One region of the Cedecea selenatireducens genome, then DNA from elsewhere that is predicted to be linked to it. Evidence: predicted binding sites of a transcription regulator. Region 1 holds the regulator's gene; each other region holds the start of a gene.
The links. Region 1 encodes CRP, which controls carbon source genes, mostly activating them, when cyclic AMP is high. Its sites were predicted from a motif close to ATGTGANNNNNNTCACAT; they were not measured.
Positions count from the first base shown of each region.

Region 1 (7,626 bases):
CTGGCTAAATCAGCGCTATGGCGAAGTCCCGACCGCTGCGGTTGGTTTTTCGCTGGGCGGGAATATGCTCGCCTGCCTGATGGCAAAACAGGGCGCGGCCTGTACGCTGAAAGCGGGGGTTATCGTCTCCGCACCGTTGATGCTCGAGCAATGTTGCTATCACATGGAACAAGGCTTCTCGCGCGTTTATCAGCACTATCTGCTGAACCTGCTGAAGAAAAATGCCGCCCGCAAGCTGAAGAGCTACCCCGGTTCGCTGCCTATCGACCTGCGTAAACTCAAAAGTCTGCGCCGGATTCGCGAGTTCGATGACCTGATTACCTCAAAAATTCACGGTTTTGCCGACGCGCTGGACTACTACCGCCAGTGCAGCGCCATGCCGCTCTTGCCGGACATTGCCTCGCCAACGCTGATTATTCACGCCAAAGACGATCCGTTTATGGACCACCACGTGATCCCGGACCGCGAAACGCTGCCGCCGAATATCCACTATCAGCTCACCACCTATGGCGGCCACGTTGGCTTCGTTGGCGGCACGCCGCTGCGCCCGCAGATGTGGCTTGAGCAGCGCATCCCTGACTGGCTAACCCGCTTCCTGGACCACTGAAATGATCATTCCCTGGCAAGATCTCGCCCCTGAAACGCTCGACAGTTTGATTGAATCTTTTGTATTACGCGAAGGCACCGATTATGGTGAGCAGGAGCGCTCGCTGACGCAAAAAGTCGCCGACGTGAAGCGCCAGCTGCAAAGCGGCGAAGCCGTGCTGGTTTGGTCTGAACTCCATGAAACGGTAAACATTATGCCGCGCGGGCAGTTTCGCGGCTGACCGCTAACCGGCGGGGTGATCTATACTGGCTGAAAAGTATAACAATCAGAAACCAGACCTTTTTCCGATCCTTCATGGAGTTGTCACCCTATGTCAGCCAAACACCCGGTTATTGCGGTCACAGGTTCCAGCGGCGCCGGAACGACCACCACCAGCCTCGCCTTCCGCAAGATTTTCCAGCAGCTCAACCTGCGTGCCGCCGAAGTTGAAGGCGACAGTTTCCATCGCTATACCCGCCCGGAAATGGACATGGCCATCCGCAAGGCGCGCGATGCCGGCCGCCACATCAGCTATTTTGGGCCAGAAGCCAATGACTTCGGATTACTGGAACAAACCTTTATCGAATACGGCCAGAGCGGCAAAGGGCAATCACGTAAATATCTGCATACCTACGATGAAGCCGTGCCGTGGAACCAGGTGCCCGGCACCTTTACGCCGTGGCAGCCGCTGCCGGAGCCAACCGACGTTCTGTTTTATGAAGGCCTGCACGGCGGCGTTGTCACCCCGCAGCACAACGTGGCCGACTGCGTAGATTTGCTGGTTGGCGTGGTGCCTATCGTTAACCTGGAATGGATTCAAAAACTGGTTCGCGACACCGGCGAACGCGGTCATTCGCGGGAGGCGGTGATGGACTCCGTCGTGCGTTCGATGGACGATTACATCAACTTTATTACCCCGCAGTTTTCACGCACCCATATTAACTTCCAGCGCGTCCCAACGGTGGATACCTCTAACCCGTTTGCCGCCCGGGCAATTCCGTCGCTGGACGAAAGCTTCGTGGTTATCCACTTCCGCGGCCTGGACGACATCGACTTCCCTTATCTGCTGGCGATGCTGCAAGGATCGTTTATCTCCCACATCAACACCCTGGTGGTGCCTGGCGGAAAAATGGGGCTGGCGATGGAGCTGATTATGGGGCCGCTGGTGCAGCGACTGGCGGAAGGCAGGAAGATTGCCTGATTCGGCAGAGGCGGCGTGAATGCCGCCTTTTTGACGCTTAAGCTTCGATCACTTCATAGCTGTGGGTAATGTTTGCCGCTTTCCCAAGCATGAGCGCTACCGAGCAATACTTTTCAGCAGAAAGATCGACTGCGCGAGCGACGGCGCTATCCTTCAGCTCTTTTCCGCTAACCACAAAGTGCAGATTAATATGGGTGAACAAACGCGGCGCTTCTTCGCGGCGTTCCGAAGTCAGCTTCACCTCACAGTCCGTCACGTCGTGGCGGCCTTTTTGTAAAATCGACACCACGTCAATGGCGCTACAGCCGCCCGCCGCCATCAGCAGCATTTCCATTGGGCTTGGCGCTTTATCGCCAGAATTACCGTCCATCAGGATCTGGTGGCCAGAAGCGGACTCACCGAGGAAGGTCATGCCTTCCACCCATTTAACACGTGCCTGCATTTTGCCTACTCCAGTTGAGAAAATATTCTTTCAGATTACGCGCCTACGTGAAAACTGGCAACGTAAGGCGATCCAGGTCATGCTGAAACGAGACAAGACAAGACACTTACCAAAAGCTATGCTAAAACAATCCGGATGCTGCTGCTATACAGAGAAGTTTATGCCGTAAGCAGAGGAAACGACTAATTACAGGCCGCAGGAGTGACCTGCCCGCCAGTTCCCAGGGTTTGGGAAAATTTCACGATTGCAACGCCAGACAAGAGGTTCCGAGTCTTGTCTTTGGTAGCCAGTTTATAACAGAGGATAACCGCGCATGGTGCTTGGCAAACCGCAAACAGACCCGACTCTCGAATGGTTCTTGTCTCATTGCCACATTCATAAGTATCCGTCGAAGAGCACGCTGATTCACCAGGGTGAAAAGGCGGAGACGCTGTACTACATCGTCAAAGGCTCCGTAGCTGTTCTGATTAAAGATGAAGAAGGCAAGGAGATGATCCTTTCTTATCTGAATCAGGGTGATTTCATTGGTGAATTAGGTTTGTTCGAAGAAGGCCAGGAGCGTAGCGCCTGGGTTCGCGCCAAGTCAGCCTGTGAAGTAGCTGAAATTTCTTATAAAAAATTCCGCCAGCTGATTCAGGTCAACCCGGACATTCTGATGCGTCTGTCTTCCCAGATGGCGCGTCGCCTGCAGGTGACCTCCGAGAAAGTCGGCAACCTCGCCTTCCTCGACGTGACCGGCCGTATCGCACAGACGCTGCTGAACCTGGCTAAACAGCCGGACGCCATGACCCACCCGGACGGGATGCAGATTAAGATCACCCGCCAGGAAATCGGTCAGATCGTGGGCTGCTCCCGCGAAACCGTTGGCCGTATTCTGAAAATGCTGGAAGACCAGAACCTCATTTCCGCACACGGTAAAACGATTGTCGTTTACGGCACTCGCTAATTAGCCCCATAAAGGCGTGTCGCTTCGGTAACACGCCTTTTTTGTCTCTACAATTCAGGCTATGTGGAAGAGATTAATTTATCACCCGGAAGTTAACTACGCGCTGCGGCAAACCCTGGTGCTGTGTTTACCCGTGGCTATCGGCCTGATTCTCGGCAGCCTGCAAAATGGCCTGCTCTTCTCGTTAGTGCCTGCCTGCTGCAACATTGCCGGGCTGGACACGCCGCATAAACGCTTCTTCAAACGCTTGATCATCGGCGGCAGCCTGTTCGCCGTTAGCAGCCTTATCATGCAGCTGCTGCTGCTTTACACCCACGTCCCGCTGCCTGCGATATTAATCGTCATGGCCCTGCTGCTCGGCGTCACGGCGGAGATAAGCTCGCTGCATGCTCGCCTGCTGCCCGCGTCGCTGATTGCCGCCATTTTTACGCTCAGCATGGCCGGCAACATGCCTATCTGGAAACCGATGGTGCTCTATATCTCCGGCACCATCTGGTACGGCGCGTTTAACTGGTTCTGGTTCAGGCTATGGCGTGAACAGCCGCTCAGAGAGTCGCTCAGCCTGCTGTACCGCCAGCTTGCGGACTACTGCGAAGCAAAGTACAGCCTGCTGACCCAGCATACGGATCCTGAAAAAGCGCTACCGCCGCTGCTGGTACGTCAGCAGAAAGCCGTCGACCTGATAACGACCTGCTACCAGCAGCTGCATATGCTGTCGGCCAATCAGCAAAATGGCTACAAACGCCTGCTACGCGCTTTCCAGGTCGCCCTGGATTTGCAGGAGCACATTTCGGTTAGCCTGCATCAGCCGGAAGAGGTCCAGAAGCTGGTCGAGCAAAGCCATGCCGAGGCGGTGATCCGCTGGAACGCCCGAACCATCGCCGCGCGCCTGCGGGTGCTGGCAGACGATATTCTCTACCACCGCTACCCGACGCGCTTTACCATGGACAAGCAGATCGACGCCCTGGAAAAGATCGCCCGCCAGAACCCGGATAACCCGGTCGGGCAGTTCTGCCATTATCACTTCAGCCGCATCGGCCGGGTGCTGAAAACCCAACGCCCGCTGTATGTAAGGGATTTAATGGAAGATCGGGAGCGCCGCCTGCCGTTCTTCCCGGCCCTGAAAAACTATCTCTCCTTCAAGTCATCAGCGCTGCGCAGCTCCGCACGTTTAGGCGTAATGTTGACGATTGCCAGCCTGCTCGGGTCCTTCTTACATCTGCCTAAACCGTATTGGATCCTGATGACCGTGATGTTCGTGACGCAAAACGGCTACGGCGCCACCCGGGTACGTATCGTGCACAGGGCGGCTGGCACCATGGCAGGGCTGTGTATCGCCGGCATCACCCTGCACTTCCACGTCCCGGACAGCTACACCCTGCTGGCGATGCTAATGATTACCCTGGTGAGCTATCTGTTCATTCGCAAAAGCTACGGCTGGGCCACCATCGGCTTTACCGTCACGGCGGTATATACCCTGCAGCTCATTACCCTGAGCGCCGAAAGCTACATCATTCCACGGCTTATCGACACGCTGCTCGGCTGCCTGATTGCCTTTGGCGGCATGATCTGGCTTTGGCCACAGTGGCAAACTGGCCTGCTGCGCCAGAACGCCCACGACGCGCTCGAGGCCGACCAGGATGCGATTCGCCTGATATTGAGCAACGATCCGGAACCCACGCCTCTGGCCTGGCAACGAATGCGGGTCAACCAGGCGCACAACGCGCTCTTCAACTCGCTCAACCAGGCGATGCAGGAACCCGGATTTAACTCTCATTATCTGGCAGACATGAAGCTCTGGGTGACCCACAGCCAGTTCATCGTCGAGCATATCAACGCCATGACAACTCTGGCGCGCGAGCACAACATGCTCACGCCGGACCTGGCGCAAAAGTACCTGCAGTCTTGTGAAATAGGCTTACAGCGCTGCCAGCAAAGGCTGGAGTATGACGGGCCTGGCGGATCGAACGACGCCAATATTCTGGATGCGGACACGCTGCCCACGGGGCCGTTAAGCACCATGGAGCAGCATTTACAGCGGATTATTGGCCACCTGAACACCATGCATACCATCTCCTCGGTAGCCTGGCGCCAGCGGCCTCAGCATGGGATCTGGCTGAGCCGCCGCCTGCGGCGCTCGGGTTAAGATTAGCCAGCCACCACGCGGGCAACGGCTTTAGCGAAGCGCTGCATTCCTTCCAGGATATCCGCGTCTTCAACGATAAGCGAAGGCGCAAAACGCATGACGTCCGGGCCGGCATTCAGCACCATCACGCCTTCAGCCGCTCCCGCATAGAGAAACTCACGGGCACGTCCCTTGTACTTCTCGTTCAGCTCTGCGCCAATCAACAGCCCCATGCCGCGAATATCGCTAAACAGATCGAACTGGTCGTTAATCTTCTGCAACTGTTCAACGAACAGTTGGCGCTTCACCGCCACGCCTTGCAGAACTTCTGGCGTATTGATGATATCGAAAGCCGCACCGGCCACCGCACATGCCAGCGGGTTACCGCCATAGGTTGAACCGTGGCTGCCCACGTGGAACGCGGAGGCAATCACATGGGTGGTCAGCATCGCGCTCACCGGGAAACCGCCGCCGAGGGCTTTGGCGCTGGTCAAAATATCCGGGGTGACGCCGTAGTTGATATAAGCGAATAATTCGCCGGTGCGGCCCATCCCGGACTGGACTTCATCAAACACCAGCAGCGCCTGGTGCTCATCACACAAATCACGCAGCCCCTGGAGGAACTCCGGCGTCGCAGCGGTCACGCCGCCTTCACCCTGAATCGGCTCAACAACTACCGCACAGGTATGGTCATCCATCACCGCTTTCACCGCCGCAAGGTCGTTGTATGGCACGTGGATAATGTCGGCCGGTTTGGGGCCAAAGCCGTCGGAGTATTTAGCCTGCCCGCCTACGGAAACGGTGAACAGCGAGCGGCCGTGGAACGCATTGTAGAAGGCGATGATTTTGCTTTTGTACGGGCTGTGACGGGTCGAAGCATAGTAGCGGGCCAGTTTGAAAGCCGTTTCGTTTGCTTCCGTGCCGGAATTCATGAAGACGACGCGTTCGGCAAAGGTGGCGTCGATCAGCTTACGGGCAAGCTTCAGGGCTGGCTCATTGGTAAAAACGTTGCTGGTATGCCACAGGGTTTCGCCCTGGGCCTTCAGCGCCTCAACGAGCGCAGGATGGCAATGCCCCAGCGCGGTCACGGCGATGCCTCCGGCAAAGTCCACGTACTCTTTCCCGGCGGAGTCCCACACGCGGCTGCCCTTTCCTTTAACTGGAATAAACTCTGCCGGTGCATAAATCGGCAGAATCACTTCATCGAAGGTTGCCCGCGTAACCGCTGATTGTTCAGTTGCCATTTATTCCCCACCCGTTTTTATGCGTTAGACATGAATGAAAATATAATCACGAAATATGCATAAAAAACCAAAACCAGGCAAGCAACAATTCACCGCTTCAGGAAATTCGCCAGCAGCGCATGCCCCTGCTCGCTGAGAATGCTTTCCGGGTGGAACTGCACGCCTTCAAGATCAAGCGAGCGGTGGCGGATCCCCATGATTTCCTGCTTATCCGTCCAGGCAGTGACTTCAAAACTGTCGGGCAAGGTGGCAGGGTCGATGAGCAGCGAGTGGTAGCGAGTCACGGTCAGCGGATTATTCAGCCCGCGAAATACGCCGCTGCCGTTGTGGCTGATAGCGGAGGTTTTGCCGTGCATCACCTGTTCTGCCCGCACAATGGTGGCGCCAAACGCCTGTGCAATGGCCTGATGCCCCAGGCAAACGCCCAAAACAGGAAGCTGTCCGGCGAAGTGATTAATGGCGGTAAGGGAGATGCCCGCCTCGGTCGGCGTGCAGGGGCCTGGAGAAATCACCAGTTTCTCCGGGGCAAGACGCTCGATGTCGTCCAGCCCAATTTCGTCATTACGCTTAACCAGCACTTCCTCACCCAGTTCGCAAAAATACTGGTAGAGGTTCCAGGTGAAGGAATCATAGTTGTCGATAAGCAGTAACATGGCGGCTCCAGGGCAAAAAAAGAACGCGTTATTCTAGCCGCTTTCCCTGGCCTGGCTCACCACTTATTGAAATTCTCTGCTTCAGGAGAGGGTTGCGCGGGCGACAGGACCCGCGCCGGAAATCTTAAGGCAGAACCTTCGCGGAAAGGATCACGATAGGTTTTGACGGCACATTCTGGTACGGGCCGACGTCATGGCTTGGTGCCTGGGAGATTTTATCGGCAACGTCCAGGCCTTTGACCACTTTACCAAATACCGCGTACCCGAAGTCGCGCTGGCCGTGGTCCAGGAATGCGTTGTCGGCCACGTTGATAAAGAACTGGCTGGTGGCGCTGTCTTTATCGGCGGTGCGCGCCATAGAAATCGTGCCGCGGGTATTGCGCAGGCCGTTGTCCGCTTCGTTTTTGATCGGCGGATTAGGCTGCTTCT
Region 1 covers NZ_JBHIKW010000025.1:13,282-20,907, forward strand. Annotated here, with positions in the region: gene ACE38U_RS21850 (hydrolase) at 1-607, shown strand, start outside; gene ACE38U_RS21855 (YheU family protein) at 609-827, shown strand; gene ACE38U_RS21860 (phosphoribulokinase) at 918-1,787, shown strand; gene ACE38U_RS21865 (OsmC family protein) at 1,825-2,229, opposite strand; gene crp (cAMP-activated global transcriptional regulator CRP) at 2,543-3,175, shown strand; gene ACE38U_RS21875 (YccS/YhfK family putative transporter) at 3,237-5,321, shown strand; gene argD (bifunctional acetylornithine/succinyldiaminopimelate transaminase) at 5,324-6,544, opposite strand; gene pabA (aminodeoxychorismate synthase component 2) at 6,634-7,197, opposite strand; gene ppiA (peptidylprolyl isomerase A) at 7,322-7,626, opposite strand, start outside.

Region 2 (7,626 bases), on a different contig from region 1:
CATAGGGTTACGCTATGGCGTTATACGCCTTCACCGCCTCGGTCACGGCTTCGCTATTTGCATCCAGACCGGACACTTCCGCCAGCGCGGCCTGCGGGCCCTTATCAGCCAGCAGCTGCTTCAGCTCCTGAGCCTGCGGGTCCTGCTCGCTGTGGTAGTGCATTGCCGCCGCAATCCCTTTGATCAGGTTCACGTGCGGTAAGCGGTACTCAATGGTGCCGAGCAGCGGCTTGACGAGGCGATCGCCGGCGCTGAGTTTGCGCAGCGGCTGACGGCCAACGCGCTCCACGTCGTCCTTCAGGTAAGGGTTTTCGAAACGACCAAGGATTTTCTTGATGTACGCGGCGTGCTTGTCGGCTTCAAAGCCGTAGCGCTTAATCAGCACCGCGCCGCTCTCTTCCATCGCCCCTTTCACTACGGCGCGCACTTTCTCATCAAGAATCGCATCGCGGATAGTCTGGTGCCCGGCCAGCTGACCGAGGTACGCGGTTATAGCATGCCCGGTATTCAGCGTGAAGAGCTTGCGCTCGACAAACGCCATAAGATTATCAGTAAGTTCCATGCCAGGAATGTTCGGTAGCTCACCTTTGAACTGGGTTTTATCAACAATCCACTCGCTAAAGGTTTCCACGGTCACTTCCAGCGGGTCGTTGGTGGCGGACTCGGACGGTGGAACGATGCGGTCAACCGCAGAATCGACAAAGCCAACGTGCTGCTCAACCCACGCCCACGCCTCAGCGGACAGCGCTTTTTTCACGTGCTCTTTCAGCTGGCTGGTGCCGCGCACCATGTTTTCACAGGCGATAATGTTCAGCGGCGCGTCGTTGGCGTTGGCGCGACGCAGCTCCAGGCCTTTAGCAAGCGTTGGAGCAATGCGCTCCAGCACGACAGGGCCCACAGCGGTGGTAATCAGGTCTACCTGCGCGATAAGCGCGACCACGTCGTCGCCGATGCTGCTGACGGCATTCACGTTGGAGACGGTATCAATCTGCTGCTGCTCGCCCACTACGTGAACCTGGTAGCTGTGACGCGCGTTCAGCGCATCCAGAACCACCTGGTTTACGTCGGCAAAAGTCAGCTGCAGACCGGCGTCTGCCAGCAGTTTACCGATAAAGCCACGACCGATATTACCTGCACCAAAATGTAATGCTTTCATTGCGTTAACCTTCCTGATTATTTCACCCGTGAGGGCTGGGGTAAGGATACTGTATGCGAATCCCCTCACCCTAGCCCTCTCCCCAAGGGGGAGAGGGGATAATGCTTTGCACCTGTGTTGTTCCCCCTCGCCCCTTTGGGGAGAGGGGATAATGCTTTGCACCTGTTGTTCCCCTAGCCCTCTCCCCAAGGGGGAGAGGGGATAATGCTTTGCACCTGTTGTTCCCCCTCGCCCCTCCGGGGAGAGGGTTGGGGTGAGGGGCAAACCTTTATTTCTTACCGGCCAGCAGATCCAGCACTTCCTGGACGCTGGTGGTGTGCGCCAGGCGCTCAATGACCGACTCATCATCCAGCGCGTTGGTCAGGCTGGTGATCACCTGGATGTGCTCGTTATTGCGGGCCGCAATACCGATAACCAGGCGGGCAATGTCTTCCGGCTCTTCGCCGAAGTGCACGCCTTCAGGGTACTGGCAGAACACCACGCCGGTTTTCAGCACGCGGTCTTTCGCTTCCACGGTACCGTGAGGAACCGCGATACCTTCGCCCAGGTAAGTTGGAGTCAGTTTTTCGCGCTCAAACATTGCGTCCACGTATTCCGGCTGCACGTAGCCGCCGTTCACCAACTGCTCACCGGCAAAGCGAATCGCTTCTTCTTTGGTGCTGGCTTTCAGGCCGAGGAACACGTTACCCGCGCCCAGCTTGAAGACGCCTTCTTCGCTGGAAACAAAGCTGTCTTCCAGGCTGTGCATCACCTTCACTTCTTTGTCGCTCAGGTTCTGAGAGGCCAGCAGACGCTCAACCAGGTTGGCGTACAGGCTGCTGTCGAGGAAGTTGGTCAGGGAGATATGCTGCGCCTGTGGCACCTGGCGCATTGCACGCTCGGTCAGGTCGCGGTGGGTAATCACCAGGTCAACGTCGTCCGGCAGGCTGTTGATAGCGCAGTTGGTCACGGAGATATTTTTCAGGCCAGCATCGCTCACTTTCTTACGCAGCACGCCTGCACCCATGGCGCTGGAGCCCATACCTGCGTCGCAGGCTACGATGATTTTACGCACGTGGCTCAGGTCGTTAGACAGACCAGCACCTACCGCCAGCGGCGCTGCGCCACCTTTGGATTCAGCCTTCATTTCCTGCATACGGCGAGCCGCAGCTTCGATGTCGTCTTCTTCTTTCACTTTGCTGGTTTTCAGCAGGATGGCGGAGACCACGAAGGAAACAACCATTGCCGCACAGATAGCCGCGATGTTAGCGAAGTACGCGCCTTTCGGGGTCATCGCCAGAACTGCCAGGATAGAACCCGGGGAAGCCGGAGACACCAGGCCGCCGTTCAGTACGGTCAGGGTGAATACGCCGGTCATACCGCCGAGGATAACGGCCAGGATCAGACGTGGGTTCATCAGCACATACGGGAAGTAAATTTCGTGGATACCGCCCAGGAAGTGGATGATAGCCGCGCCGCCCGCAGACTGCTTAGCGTTACCGCGACCGAAGAACATGTATGCCAGCAGGACGCCCATACCCGGACCCGGGTTCGCTTCAATCAGGAAGAAGATGGATTTGCCCAGCTCGTGGGACTGCTGAATCCCCAGCGGCGAGAAGATACCGTGGTTGATGGCGTTGTTCAGGAACAGGATTTTCGCCGGTTCTACGAAGATGGACGCCAGCGGCAGCATGTCGTGTACAACCATGAAGTTAACGCCCGCCGCCAGAATTTTGGACAGGACTTCAACCGCAGGGCCAATACCCATGAACGCCAGAATCGCCAGGATCATCCCGATGATACCGGCAGAGAAGTTGTTCACCAGCATTTCAAAGCCGGATTTGATTTTACCGTCGACCCATTTGTCGAAGTGCTTGATTGCCCAGCCGCCCAGAGGCCCCGCAATCATTGCGCCGAGGAACATCGGCATGTCAGCCCCGACGATAACGCCCATAGTGGTGATAGCACCCACTACGCCGCCGCGGTCACCGCCAATCAGGCGACCACCGGTAAAGCCGATCAGCAGCGGCAGCAGGTAAGTGATCATCGGGCCTACCAGCTTCGCCAGCGTTTCGTTTGGCAACCATCCGGTAGGAATAAATAAGGCCGTGATAATACCCCAGGCGATAAACGCCCCGATATTTGGCATAACCATATTGCTGAGGAAACGACCAAAGCTTTGCACTTTGATCTTGATATCGGATGACATACACATACCCCTTGTTGGTGTTCCGCGCTGAAAAGCAGCCCGAGGTTTATTGTTAACGTAGCGGCAGGGTCGCCGGCCTTATGCAGTAAGTGACGCGAATCTGGCACTGAATCGTTAAGCTGTCCAGCCAGCGCCCTATTATGTGACTCAGATCACTAATAATCGGGGATCACCCAGCCACATTGAGTGATGGTGATCACATAATGGTTGTGTAAAAAAAGTACACCGAGGAATTTTTAACCCTGATTGACCTTTTAATGTGACTAACATCACATTTAGTTATGACGTCTTTGTTATTTATTTGTGACTTACATCACAAAGTATTTTGAGGGGGACTAATCCTAATGTGATCCAGTTAAAATCTGGGCGTTGACAACATAAGAAGGGCAATCACGGGATGAAAGTAAATTACAGCGAGGCGGCGGGTAAAAAGCGCGACGTTGAATGCCGCGCTTGTGTGAAGAATAAAAGGTTATTGAGCTAAGTCCGCGACAATGCCGCGCGCCTGAGCAAACAGCTGCTGGTAATGGGCATCGCTATCGCCAATCCCCTCTTCCACGCCGATGGTGTTATAGAGGAAATCGATTTTTGCATCCTCAACGCCCAGGTAGCCCATCGACCCGTCGATAAAATCGGTCATGTTCTTTTCCCAGCCGTACTTCACAAAACCTGCCTGCGAGCCGCCGACCAGCGCCACCCAGCGGATTTTCTTATTCCCCAGCGTGCCGCCCGGCCCGTAGCCCAGGCCGTAGTTCCACACGCGGTCCAGGTAGCCTTTCAGCATGGCCGGGAAGCTGTACCACCACACCGGGAACACCACGACCACGGTGTCTTTATCTGCTAACTCGCCAAACAGGCGGTGAACCTCCGGGGAATACTGCTTCTGCGGGTTGTTCCAGTCCGGCTCGTCGTCCACGCCAAGCGAGGGATTAAAGCCGCTGCGGTAAAGATCGAGCGAAGAGACGTTAATGCCGCGTTCCGCCGCCTCGCCCTGAATTTCCTGTACCACCTGCGCGGTTAATGAGTCGCTACGCGGATGGGCCCAAACGATATACATATTCTCTGATTTCATGGAGTTATCTCAGCCTGTTGGGAAGTAGCTACCACTTTACGGCCGCTGGATAATTCTGTAAAACGTAGTATTTGAGATGAGTTAATGAAGGATTTTCACTAATGGCGCTGAATTTTTCCGACTTCGCGACCTTTATCGCCGTGGCGCGACACAAAAGCTTTCGCGCCGCCGGCGACGAGCTGGGGCTTTCTCCGTCGGCGATCAGCCACGGCATCAAACAGCTCGAGCAGCGCCTGAAAATCCGGCTGTTCAACCGCACCACCCGCAGCGTGTCTCTCACCGAGGCTGGCGCTAACCTTTACGAGCGCCTGCGCCCGGCCTGTGACGAAATTCATACCATCCTCGACGAGGTGAACTCGTTTCGCGACACGCCGATGGGCACCCTCAAAATCAACAGCTCACGGCTGGCTGCACGCACGGTTTTAATGCCGCTGGTGGCCGGATTTATCCGCCGCTATTCCGACATCAAAGTGGAAGTCACCACCGACGACAGGCTGGTGGATATTGTGAAGCAGGAATATGACGCCGGTATCCGCCTGATAACCACGGTGGAAAAAGACATGATTGCCGTGCCGATTGGCCCGAAGGCAAAGATTTGCGTCGTCGCCACGCCGGAATATCTTGCGAGCTATCCGGCTCCGGCTCATCCCCGCGAGCTGGTCAATCACTGCAGCGTTATTTTCCGCTATCCAAGCGGCCGCCCCTACTACTGGGAGTTTTACGGGCCTGAAGGCAAGCTGGAGGTGACGCCGTGCGGCAATATCGTCGTCGACGATCTCGACTCCGAGCTGGAAGCGGTGCTGTGCGGGGCGGGCATTGGCTACCTGTATCAGCAGCAGGTAGAAGAGCATCTCGCAAGCGGCAGGCTGGTTTCGATGCTGGAGGAGTGGCTGCCCGACCTTCCGCCGTTCCAGTTCTATTACCCAGGCCGCCAGTACATGCCCAGCGCGCTACGCGCCTTTGTCGACTACATAAAAGGGGCGTAGACTTTTTCAGCAATGTTGGGTATCTGTTTCATACTTACCTCAAGTTGGCAAAAACGGATAATGTCATGAAACTGATCGGCAACTATACCAGCCCCTTTGTTCGAAAGATCTCGGTCATCCTGCTGGAAAAAGGCCTTAGCTTTGAGTTTGTTAACGTCAACCCGTGGACAGGCGACAGCCCGGCCCCGCAGTACAACCCGCTCGGCAAAGTGCCGGCGCTTATCACCGATGAAGGCGAGCGCTGGTTTGATTCGTCGATCATCGCCCAATACCTCGAGCTGCTGAACATCGCGCCAGAGCTTATCCCGCACGACCAGAAAGCGGCGCTGCATGTACGCCAGCTTGAAGCATTATCCGACGGGATCATGGACGCGGCGTTAACTTCCGTGCGTGAAAAACTGCGCCCGGCGGAACAGCAGTCTGAAGAGGTGCTGATCCGCCAGCGCGAGAAGATTGGCCGCGCCCTCGATCTATTGGAAGAATACGCCGCCGACGGCACGCTGACCGCCGAGCCGCTTAATCTGGCCAATATTTCTGCCGCCTGCGCGGTGGGTTACCTCAATTTCCGCCGCGTCGCGCCGGGCTGGTGCGTCAATCGCCCGCACCTGGTCAAGCTGGTCGAACAGCTGTTCCTGCGCGAGAGCTTTGCGCGTACCGAACCACCCGCGGCATGATCTGCTGCCAGGACAGGGGACGTTGTCCCCTGTAATATTACTCACAAATTTCCTAATCCAGTCCCTGCCATGACGACAGCTCAAACACTTTTTAGCCATCTTCCGGCGACCGACCGCCTGCTGCGCGATGCCGCCTTTACCGCCCTCCTTGCCGAGTTCGGCCACACCCGCGTGGTGGCGACGCTGAGAATGCTGCAAAGCGAAGCGCGCGAACACATTCGCACGGCGAGCAAACTGCCGGACTGGAGCGAGGACTGGGCAAAGAAAACGCGTGACGTGCTCGAGGCCAGCCAGCGCAGCGCTCTGCTGCCGGTTTTCAACCTGACCGGCACCGTGTTGCACACCAATCTCGGGCGTGCGCTACAGGCCGAGGCGGCCATTGATGCAGTAAGCGAAGCCATGCGCTCCGCCGTAACGCTGGAATATTCACTGGACGACGCAGGACGCGGCCACCGCGATCGCGCCATCGCCGATCTGCTTTGCGAGCTGACCGGCGCGGAAGATGCCTGCATCGTCAACAACAATGCGGCAGCGGTGCTGCTAATGCTGGCGGCCTGCGCAGTCGGCGGCGAAGTAGTGGTTTCGCGCGGCGAACTGGTGGAAATTGGCGGCGCGTTTCGCATTCCCGACGTCATGCGCCAGGCAGGCTGCACGCTGGTTGAAGTCGGCACCACCAACCGCACGCACCTGAAAGACTACCGCGCAGCCGCGAGCGAAAACACCTCGCTGCTGATGAAGGTGCACACCAGCAATTACCACATCGAAGGCTTCACCAAAGCAGTTAGCGAGGCCGAGCTGGTTACGCTGGGCAACGAACTCAACCTGCCGGTCGTCACCGACCTGGGCAGCGGCTCGCTGGTAGATTTAAGCCTGTGGGGCCTGCCGCCGGAGCCGATGCCGCAGCAGCTGATTGCCGACGGCGTGAGCCTGGTGAGTTTCTCCGGCGACAAACTACTCGGCGGCCCGCAGGCCGGGATCATCGTCGGCAAAAAGGCGCTTATTGAACGCATTCAGAGCCACCCGCTGAAGCGCGCGCTGCGCGCCGACAAAATGACGCTGGCGGCGCTGGAAGCCACACTGCGGCTGTATCAACACCCGGAAACGCTGGTGGAACGCCTGCCAACCCTGCGCCTGCTAACCCGCAGTGCCGAAGACATCCATCTGCAGGCCAGCCGCCTGCAGCCCGCATTTGAACAGCGTTTTGGCGAGCAGTTCGATGTGCGCGTTGAAGCATGCCTGTCGCAAATCGGCAGCGGCTCTTTGCCCGTTGACCGCCTGCCTGGCGCGGCCCTGACCTTCACGCCGAAAGACGGACGTGGATCAACGCTTGCCTCACTGACGCAAGCCCTGCGCGAGCTTGAAAGGCCGGTTATTGGCCGCATTGCCGATGGCCGACTGTGGCTGGATTTACGCTGCCTCGAAAACGAAGCGCTGCTGCTGGAGGGCATTACCCTGTGATTATTGCCACCGCCGGGCACGTTGACCACGGCAAAACGACCCTTCTCCAGGCGCTGACCGGCGTGAATGCTGACCGCCTGCCCGAAGAGAAA
Region 2 covers NZ_JBHIKW010000010.1:69,955-77,580, reverse strand. Annotated here, with positions in the region: gene mtlD (mannitol-1-phosphate 5-dehydrogenase) at 8-1,156, opposite strand; gene ACE38U_RS16585 (PTS mannitol transporter subunit IICBA) at 1,425-3,344, opposite strand; gene ACE38U_RS16580 (NAD(P)H oxidoreductase) at 3,817-4,416, opposite strand; gene ACE38U_RS16575 (LysR family transcriptional regulator) at 4,518-5,402, shown strand; gene ACE38U_RS16570 (glutathione S-transferase) at 5,468-6,076, shown strand; gene selA (L-seryl-tRNA(Sec) selenium transferase) at 6,146-7,534, shown strand; gene selB (selenocysteine-specific translation elongation factor) at 7,531-7,626, shown strand, end outside.
Region 2: ACE38U_RS16585 (PTS mannitol transporter subunit IICBA) is a predicted target of CRP. The motif match lies at 3,602-3,619, and genes of this name have one in related genera.

Region 3 (7,626 bases), on a different contig from region 1:
TGAATGATGTTCAGCGCGGTAACGTACTGTTTAGCCAGCCAGTCCATGAAGTGATCCAGACGATCCAACACATTGTCGTAGTCCAGAACGTCTGCGGTGATTGGCGCTTCTTTAGGACCAACCTGCATTTTCAGTTTTTCATCAACGCCGCCGTTGATTGCATACAGCATGGTTTTCGCCAGGTTTGCACGAGCACCGAAGAACTGCATTTGCTTACCAACGATCATTGGGCTTACGCAGCAAGCGATAGCGTAGTCATCGTTGTTGAAGTCAGGGCGCATCAGATCGTCATTCTCGTACTGCAGAGAAGAGGTATCGATGGAAACTTTAGCCGCGTATTTTTTGAAGTTCAGTGGCAGTTTTTCAGACCACAGAATGGTGATGTTTGGCTCCGGAGACGGCCCCATGGTGTACAGGGTGTTCAGGAAGCGGAAGCTGTTTTTGGTCACCAGAGTACGGCCATCAACGCCCATACCGCCGATAGATTCTGTTGCCCAGATTGGGTCACCGGAGAACAGCTCATCGTATTCTGGGGTACGCAGGAAGCGAACCATACGCAGTTTCATGACCAGGTGGTCAATCATTTCCTGAGCGTCTTGCTCGTTGATTTTGCCTGCTTTGATGTCGCGTTCGATATAGGCATCCAGGAAGGTGGATACGCGACCGAAGGACATTGCAGCGCCGTTCTGAGATTTAACCGCAGCCAGGTAGCCGAAGTAAGTCCACTGAATTGCTTCCTGTGCGTTGGTAGCAGGACCGGAGATATCGCAGCCATATTTAGCGGCCATCTCTTTGATCTGACCCAGCGCACGGTGCTGTTCGGAGATTTCTTCACGCAGACGAATAGTCGCTTCCAGGTCTTCACCGTTTTCCAGTTTGGTCTGCAGTGAGTTGAACTGAGCGAACTTGTCTTTCATCAGGTAGTCGATACCGTACAGCGCAACGCGACGGTAGTCACCGATGATACGGCCACGGCCATACGCATCTGGCAGACCGGTAATAACACCGGACTTACGGCAGTTCAGGATGTCTTTGGTGTAAACGTCAAACACGCCCTGGTTGTGAGTTTTGCGGTATTCGGTGAAGATCTTTTTCAGCATTGGGTCGAGTTCACGACCGTATACTTTGCAAGAACCTTCGACCATTTTGATGCCGCCGAACGGAATGATGGCACGTTTCAGAGGAGCATCGGTCTGCAGACCCACGATGGTTTCGAGGGACTTGTTGATGTAGCCCGCATCATGAGAAGTGATGGTGGAAGCGAGGTCGGTATCGAAGTCAACTGGCGCGTGAGTGCGGTTTTCCAGTTTGACGCCTTCCATCACTTTGTCCCACAGAGTGGTAGTTGCGTCGGTAGCACCTGCCAGGAAGGACTCATCACCCTCATACGGGGTGTAGTTTTTCTGAATAAAGTCACGCACGTTGACTTCATTCTGCCATTCGCCTTTAGCAAAACCTTCCCAGGCTGTGGCTAACTTTTCATTAAGCTCGGACATGTAACACCTACCTTCTAATGTGGAGTTCTTAAACCTACGTGTTGGCTAAACTTAGTGTTTATCGCCACCGCGCAGATAAATTACCCAGTATGTCAACCCAACCAGTAAACCTCCTCCGATAATGTTTCCGATGGTGACTGGAATCAGGTTATCGGTAATGAAGTTCAGCACGGTCAGATGCGAGAAACTTTCCGGAGAGGACCCTACGGCGGTCCAGAATTCCGGGCTGGCAAAGTCACGAACCACGATAGCCATCGGGATCATGAACATGTTTGCGATGCTGTGCTCAAAGCCGCAGGCAACAAACATGGCAACCGGAAGGATCATAGCAAACATTTTGTCCATCAGGCTGCGGCCGGAGTAGCTCATCCAGACGGCGAGACACACCATCAGGTTCGCCAGAATGCCGAGGCAGACGGCCTCAACAAACGTGTGATGCATTTTATGGTCAGCGGTCTGCAGGACGTTAAGGCCCCAGGCGCCGTTGGCTGTCATATACATGCCGGACAGCCAGATAAGAAGCACAAAGAGCAGGGCACCGACCAGGTTACCAATGTAAACGTTAGCCCAGTTACGCAGCAGCTGGCACCAGGTGATGCGGCCGCTGGCTTTGGCTACGACGATCAGCACGGTGGAGGTAAAGAGGTCTGCACCGCAGATAACGCAAAGAATTAAACCCAGTGAGAAGCATGTGCCGCCAATCAGTTTGGCAATCCCGAAGGGAATAGTGGATGTGCCCGTTGTGGCGGTGATGTAGAACACGAAGGCAATCGAAATGAAGACGCCTGCGGTAATCGCTAAGTAAAAGGTCGTTAGCGGCTGTTTTGTTGCTTTATAGACGCCAGCATCTTCGGCAATTTTTGCCATCGCTGGTGGGAGTACTAGATCAAAAGGGTTGTCAGCTTTCACACTAACTCTCTCTTATTTAATTCGGCGAGGAGATACTAACAAAGCATTATAGAGTAAAAATTGATGTGGATCATATCTCGCCAAGCTAATAGGCACTGAAAAAGCAGGTCTTTATCTGTTTTTCAGCATAACTAATTGATTATAAATGAAAAAATAAATTTTAATATTTATAGATAAAATTGAATCCAGCCCGTTCCTCGCACAAAAATGGTTAATTACAATGGGGTATTTTTATATTTCGATAACATTATTTCCGTTGTCGATAAATAATCATTTACCCTAAATTAACCAAAAGATTACATAGTAAAATATTATTGTTGCAATAATAAAATGGGGCGCAAAAAGCGCCCCACAATATAGCTCAGACCCGGTGCAGTGCGCACCTGTAAGTTGTCAGTAAATTACTTTACCTGCCAATATTTGGCTTTGGCACGCTGTAATTTTTCGTAAGCCTGCAACAACGCCTGATGCGCCGGGAAGGCTTTCAGGTCTTTGTCGACCGGCTGCAGGCCGTAGAACGCTGCTTCACCGCTCAGCGCTGCGCTCGCGGCATCGACGGCTTCTGCACCGTACATGCGTACAAATGCGTTCAGGTATTGCAGAGGCTGGCGTTCTTCTTCCTGCGACAGCAGCAGCAGGGTCTGCAGGCAGCGGTAGTAGTTAGCGCGCTCCGGGCTAAAGATGGAGGCGTTAAACTCCATGGTCCACTCGGTCCAGATCAGCGCCTGCTCAAGGTCACCGCCGGCGAGCGCCAGCATGGCTTTCAGCTCGCCAATACGCAGCGTGTACCAGCCGTTATCTTTCCCGGTTGCCAGACCAAGTAATTCGCGCACGCGGGTGAAGTCATCGTGGCCTTCATCGTCCAGTTGAGAAATCAGATCCAGGTAGTCCTGCTGTTCCCATTCGCTGTCCGGCAGGGCAAGGATAGTTTCACGCAGGTGGCTGCCCATGCTGTTGTTGGCCAGCAGCAGGTCTTCTGCCGGATAAATATCTGACATGCCCGGGACGATAATACGGCAAGCGTAGACATCCAGGTGTTCGTAATCGGCGATATACACTTCTTTATCTTCAGACTTGAAGATAGCCATCAGCGTGGCGAATTCTTCTTCTGTTGTGCCGGCGAAGCTCCAGTCAGCAAACGGATAGTCCGCATCCTGCTTGAACATGTCCCAGGAGATCAGGCCGCTGGAATCAATGAAGTGAGTTTCCAGGTTAGCGTGTTCGGCCACCTCTTCATCATCGAAGGTTGGAGGCGTAAAGACATCCAGATCTTTCAGGCCACGGCCCTGCAGCAGCTCGGTAACGGTACGCTCCAGCGCCACGCCAAAATCAGGGTGTGCGCCAAATGAAGCAAAACAGGTTCCGTTTGCCGGGTTAAACAGCACCACGCAGATAACCGGGTATTTGCCGCCCAGAGAGCCGTCGTAAGCGAAGATAGGGAAACCTTCGTCTTCAAGCGTCTTAATGGATTCCACGACGCCAGGATAGCGTGCCAGCACCTCTTGCGGGATTTCCGGCAGGCTGATGCTTTCGGCGATGATGCGGTTCTTAATATGACGCTCAAAGACCTCAGAGAGACCCTGGACGCGAGCTTCATTCGCCGTGTTACCCGCGGACATGCCGTTGGAAACATACAGATTGCCAATGATGTTCATTGGGATATAAACGGTTTGCAGGTCTGACTGGCGGGTAAACGGCAGGGCACAGATACCGCGCTCTTCGTTGCCGGACTGCAGATCGATAAGCATCCCCGCACCAACTTCATTCTCCGGATCGTAGAAAGCACGCAGGCGATCGTCGAGGATACCTGCAGGGAGTTGATCGTCTTCCGGCAGTGGGAACCACTTCTCATTCGGGTAATGAACGAATGGGCCGTTAGCGATGGTGTCGCCCAGCCAGAAGTCCGCGAAGAAATAGTTAGTCGACAGACGTTCAAAATATTCACCCAGCGCGGATGCCAGCGCGGCTTTTTTGGTCGCGCCTTTGCCGTTGGTGAAGCACAGAGCGCTGTCTTTGTCGCGAATATGCACTGACCAAACGTTCGGTACCGGGTTAAGCCAGGAGGCTTCTTCGATATTGAAACCGAGGTCGGTCAGCTTTTTCTGGAAGCGGGCGATGGAGTCTTCCAGGGCGGCATCTTTGCCGGGGATAAATGTCTGGGTCATGGGGTTCACTTTAATGGTACGCGAAACGCGCAATGATACGGGTTTTACCGGTAGGACGCTATCTTCCGCCCGGCGCAGGCGACGCTAGCATAGCAGGCTCTGTGGCATTGCTGTAACCCGGTGAGGATGTGGTTTTTGGGTCTTACCGCCGGAAATCGGGCAATTTTTTCACCTGCCGGGAGATTGTGTTGTGTGATTTTGCGCACATTACTTCCCCGCACGGGATTAACCGTTGCAACACTGCGCCGCTGAATGATAAAACCGATAATGTAATAAAAACTTATTGCTCGAGGCGTGGTGAGGGGAAATGACACAGGTATACAATTTTAGTTCTGGTCCGGCAATGCTACCGGCTGAAGTACTTCGTCGTGCACAACAGGAGCTGTGCGACTGGCACGGTCTGGGCACTTCCGTAATGGAAATTAGCCACCGTGGCAAAGAGTTTATTCAGGTCGCGGAAGAGGCGGAAAAAGATTTTCGCGATCTGCTGCAAATCCCCTCCAACTATAAAGTTTTATTCTGCCACGGCGGCGGCCGCGGTCAGTTTGCTGGCGTACCGTTGAATATCCTCGGGGACAAAACCAGCGCGGATTACATCGACGGCGGCTACTGGGCGAACAGCGCGATAAAAGAAGCGAAAAAATACTGTCAGCCTGTTGCTCACGACGTGAAAATCACCGTGGACGGCAAGCGCGCCATCAAGCCGATGAGCGAGTGGCAGGTTTCTGACAACAGCGCGTTTCTGCACTATTGCCCGAATGAGACCATCGACGGCATCTCCATCGACGAAACGCCTGATTTTGGCGATACCGTAGTTGCCGCTGACTTCTCTTCCACCATTCTTTCTCGTCCTATCGACGTTAGCCGCTTCGGCGTGATTTATGCCGGTGCGCAGAAAAACATTGGTCCGGCTGGCCTGACGCTGGTTGTGGTGCGTGAAGACCTGCTGGGTAAAGCGCATAAAGCATGCCCGTCAATCATCGATTACACCGTGCTGAACGACAACGATTCCATGTTCAACACGCCGCCAACCTTCGCATGGTATCTCGCGGGGCTGGTCTTCAAATGGCTGAAAGAGCAGGGTGGCGTGGCCGCAATGGATCGTATTAATCAGGCCAAAGCCGAGCTGCTGTATGGCGTGATTGATAACAGCGATTTCTATCGTAACGACGTGGCCGCTTCTAACCGTTCCCGGATGAACGTGCCGTTCCAGCTGGCAGATAGCGCGCTGGATAAAGTGTTCCTTGAAGAGTCCTTTGCGGCAGGCCTGCATTCGCTGAAAGGCCACCGTGTCGTAGGCGGCATGCGTGCCTCTATCTATAACGCCATGCCGCTTGATGGCGTAAAAGCGTTGACGGATTTCATGGTTGAGTTCGAACGCCGCCACGGTTAATGATTGCACTAGTATTTCGCCCCGCGGCTCGCCTGCGGGGTTTTTATTCTGTTTGAGTTGAGAGTATTTTTCCCATGCTGGAATCCCTGACGTTACAACCCATCGCGCTGGTCGACGGCACCATTAATCTGCCTGGTTCAAAAAGCGTTTCTAACCGTGCTCTGCTGTTGGCCGCGCTGGCCAAAGGGACGACGGTGCTGACCAATCTGCTGGATAGCGATGATGTCCGCCATATGCTTAACGCGCTGAAGGCGCTGGGCGTTAGCTATACGCTTTCGGCGGATCGCACCCGTTGTGAAGTCACCGGCGTGGCTGGGCCTTTGCAGGCAGAAGGCGAGCTTGAGCTCTTTTTAGGCAATGCGGGTACGGCAATGCGTCCTCTGGCCGCAGCGCTGTGCCTCGGCAGCAATAACATTGTGCTGACCGGCGAGCCGCGCATGAAAGAGCGTCCGATTGGTCACCTTGTTGATGCGCTGCGTCAGGGCGGGGCGGAGATTGATTATCTCGAGCAAGAGAATTACCCGCCGCTGCGCCTGCGTGGGGGCTTCAACGGCGGCAAGGTTGAGGTCGACGGCAGCGTGTCCAGCCAGTTCCTGACCGCGCTGCTGATGACGGCTCCTCTGGCGCCAAACGACACCGAAATCACTATTAAAGGCGAGCTGGTATCTAAACCTTATATTGATATCACGCTGCACCTGATGAAAACCTTTGGCGTCGAGGTGGAAAACCGCGACTACCGCAGCTTTGTCATCCGTGGTGCGCAGGAATATCAGTCGCCGGGAGCTTACCTGGTTGAAGGAGATGCCTCATCTGCCTCTTACTTCCTGGCTGCAGGTGCGGTTAAAGGCGGCGTGGTGAAGGTGACCGGCATTGGCCGTAACAGCGTTCAGGGCGATATCCGTTTTGCCGACGTACTGGAAAAGATGGGTGCGAAAGTGACCTGGGGCGATGACTTCATTAGCTGCGAGCGCGGCGAGCTGAACGCCATCGATATGGACATGAACCATATCCCGGATGCGGCAATGACTATTGCGACAGCGGCGCTGTTTGCTAAGGGCACGACCACGTTACGTAATATCTATAACTGGCGAGTAAAAGAGACCGATCGTCTTAGCGCGATGGCTACTGAACTACGAAAAGTGGGCGCAGAAGTCGAAGAGGGTGAGGATTATATTACCGTTACGCCTCCGGCTAAGCTGACGTTTGCTGAGATAGGTACCTATAACGATCACCGTATGGCGATGTGTTTCTCGCTGGTGGCTCTGTCCGATACGCCGGTGACTATCCTTGATCCTGGCTGTACGGCAAAAACTTTCCCTGACTACTTCGAGCAGCTGGCGCGTATCAGTACTCCGGCATAATCCCCTAAGAAACCGCATCACCTGATGCGGTTTTTCCGATCTCTACGATTCCTTACAACGCACGTTGCGCAATTCTTCTACACTCAGCCTGATTCCCGAGGATATTTGCCCGGAAAGATAACAGTCCTGGCGGTTGCGGCGTATAATGCGCGGCGTTTACAACCCGCGAATCCAGCGATAGAGGAGAAAACGATGACGGCATCCGCCCCGGTAATAACGATTGATGGCCCAAGTGGCGCCGGTAAAGGCACGCTTTGTAAGGCGATGGCCGAAGCGTTGCAGTGGCATCTGCTGGACTCTGG
Region 3 covers NZ_JBHIKW010000006.1:48,561-56,186, forward strand. Annotated here, with positions in the region: gene pflB (formate C-acetyltransferase) at 1-1,496, opposite strand, end outside; gene focA (formate transporter FocA) at 1,548-2,405, opposite strand; gene ycaO (30S ribosomal protein S12 methylthiotransferase accessory factor YcaO) at 2,807-4,570, opposite strand; gene serC (3-phosphoserine/phosphohydroxythreonine transaminase) at 4,878-5,963, shown strand; gene aroA (3-phosphoshikimate 1-carboxyvinyltransferase) at 6,041-7,324, shown strand; gene cmk ((d)CMP kinase) at 7,517-7,626, shown strand, end outside.
Region 3: serC (3-phosphoserine/phosphohydroxythreonine transaminase) is a predicted target of CRP. The motif match lies at 4,761-4,778, and genes of this name have one in related genera.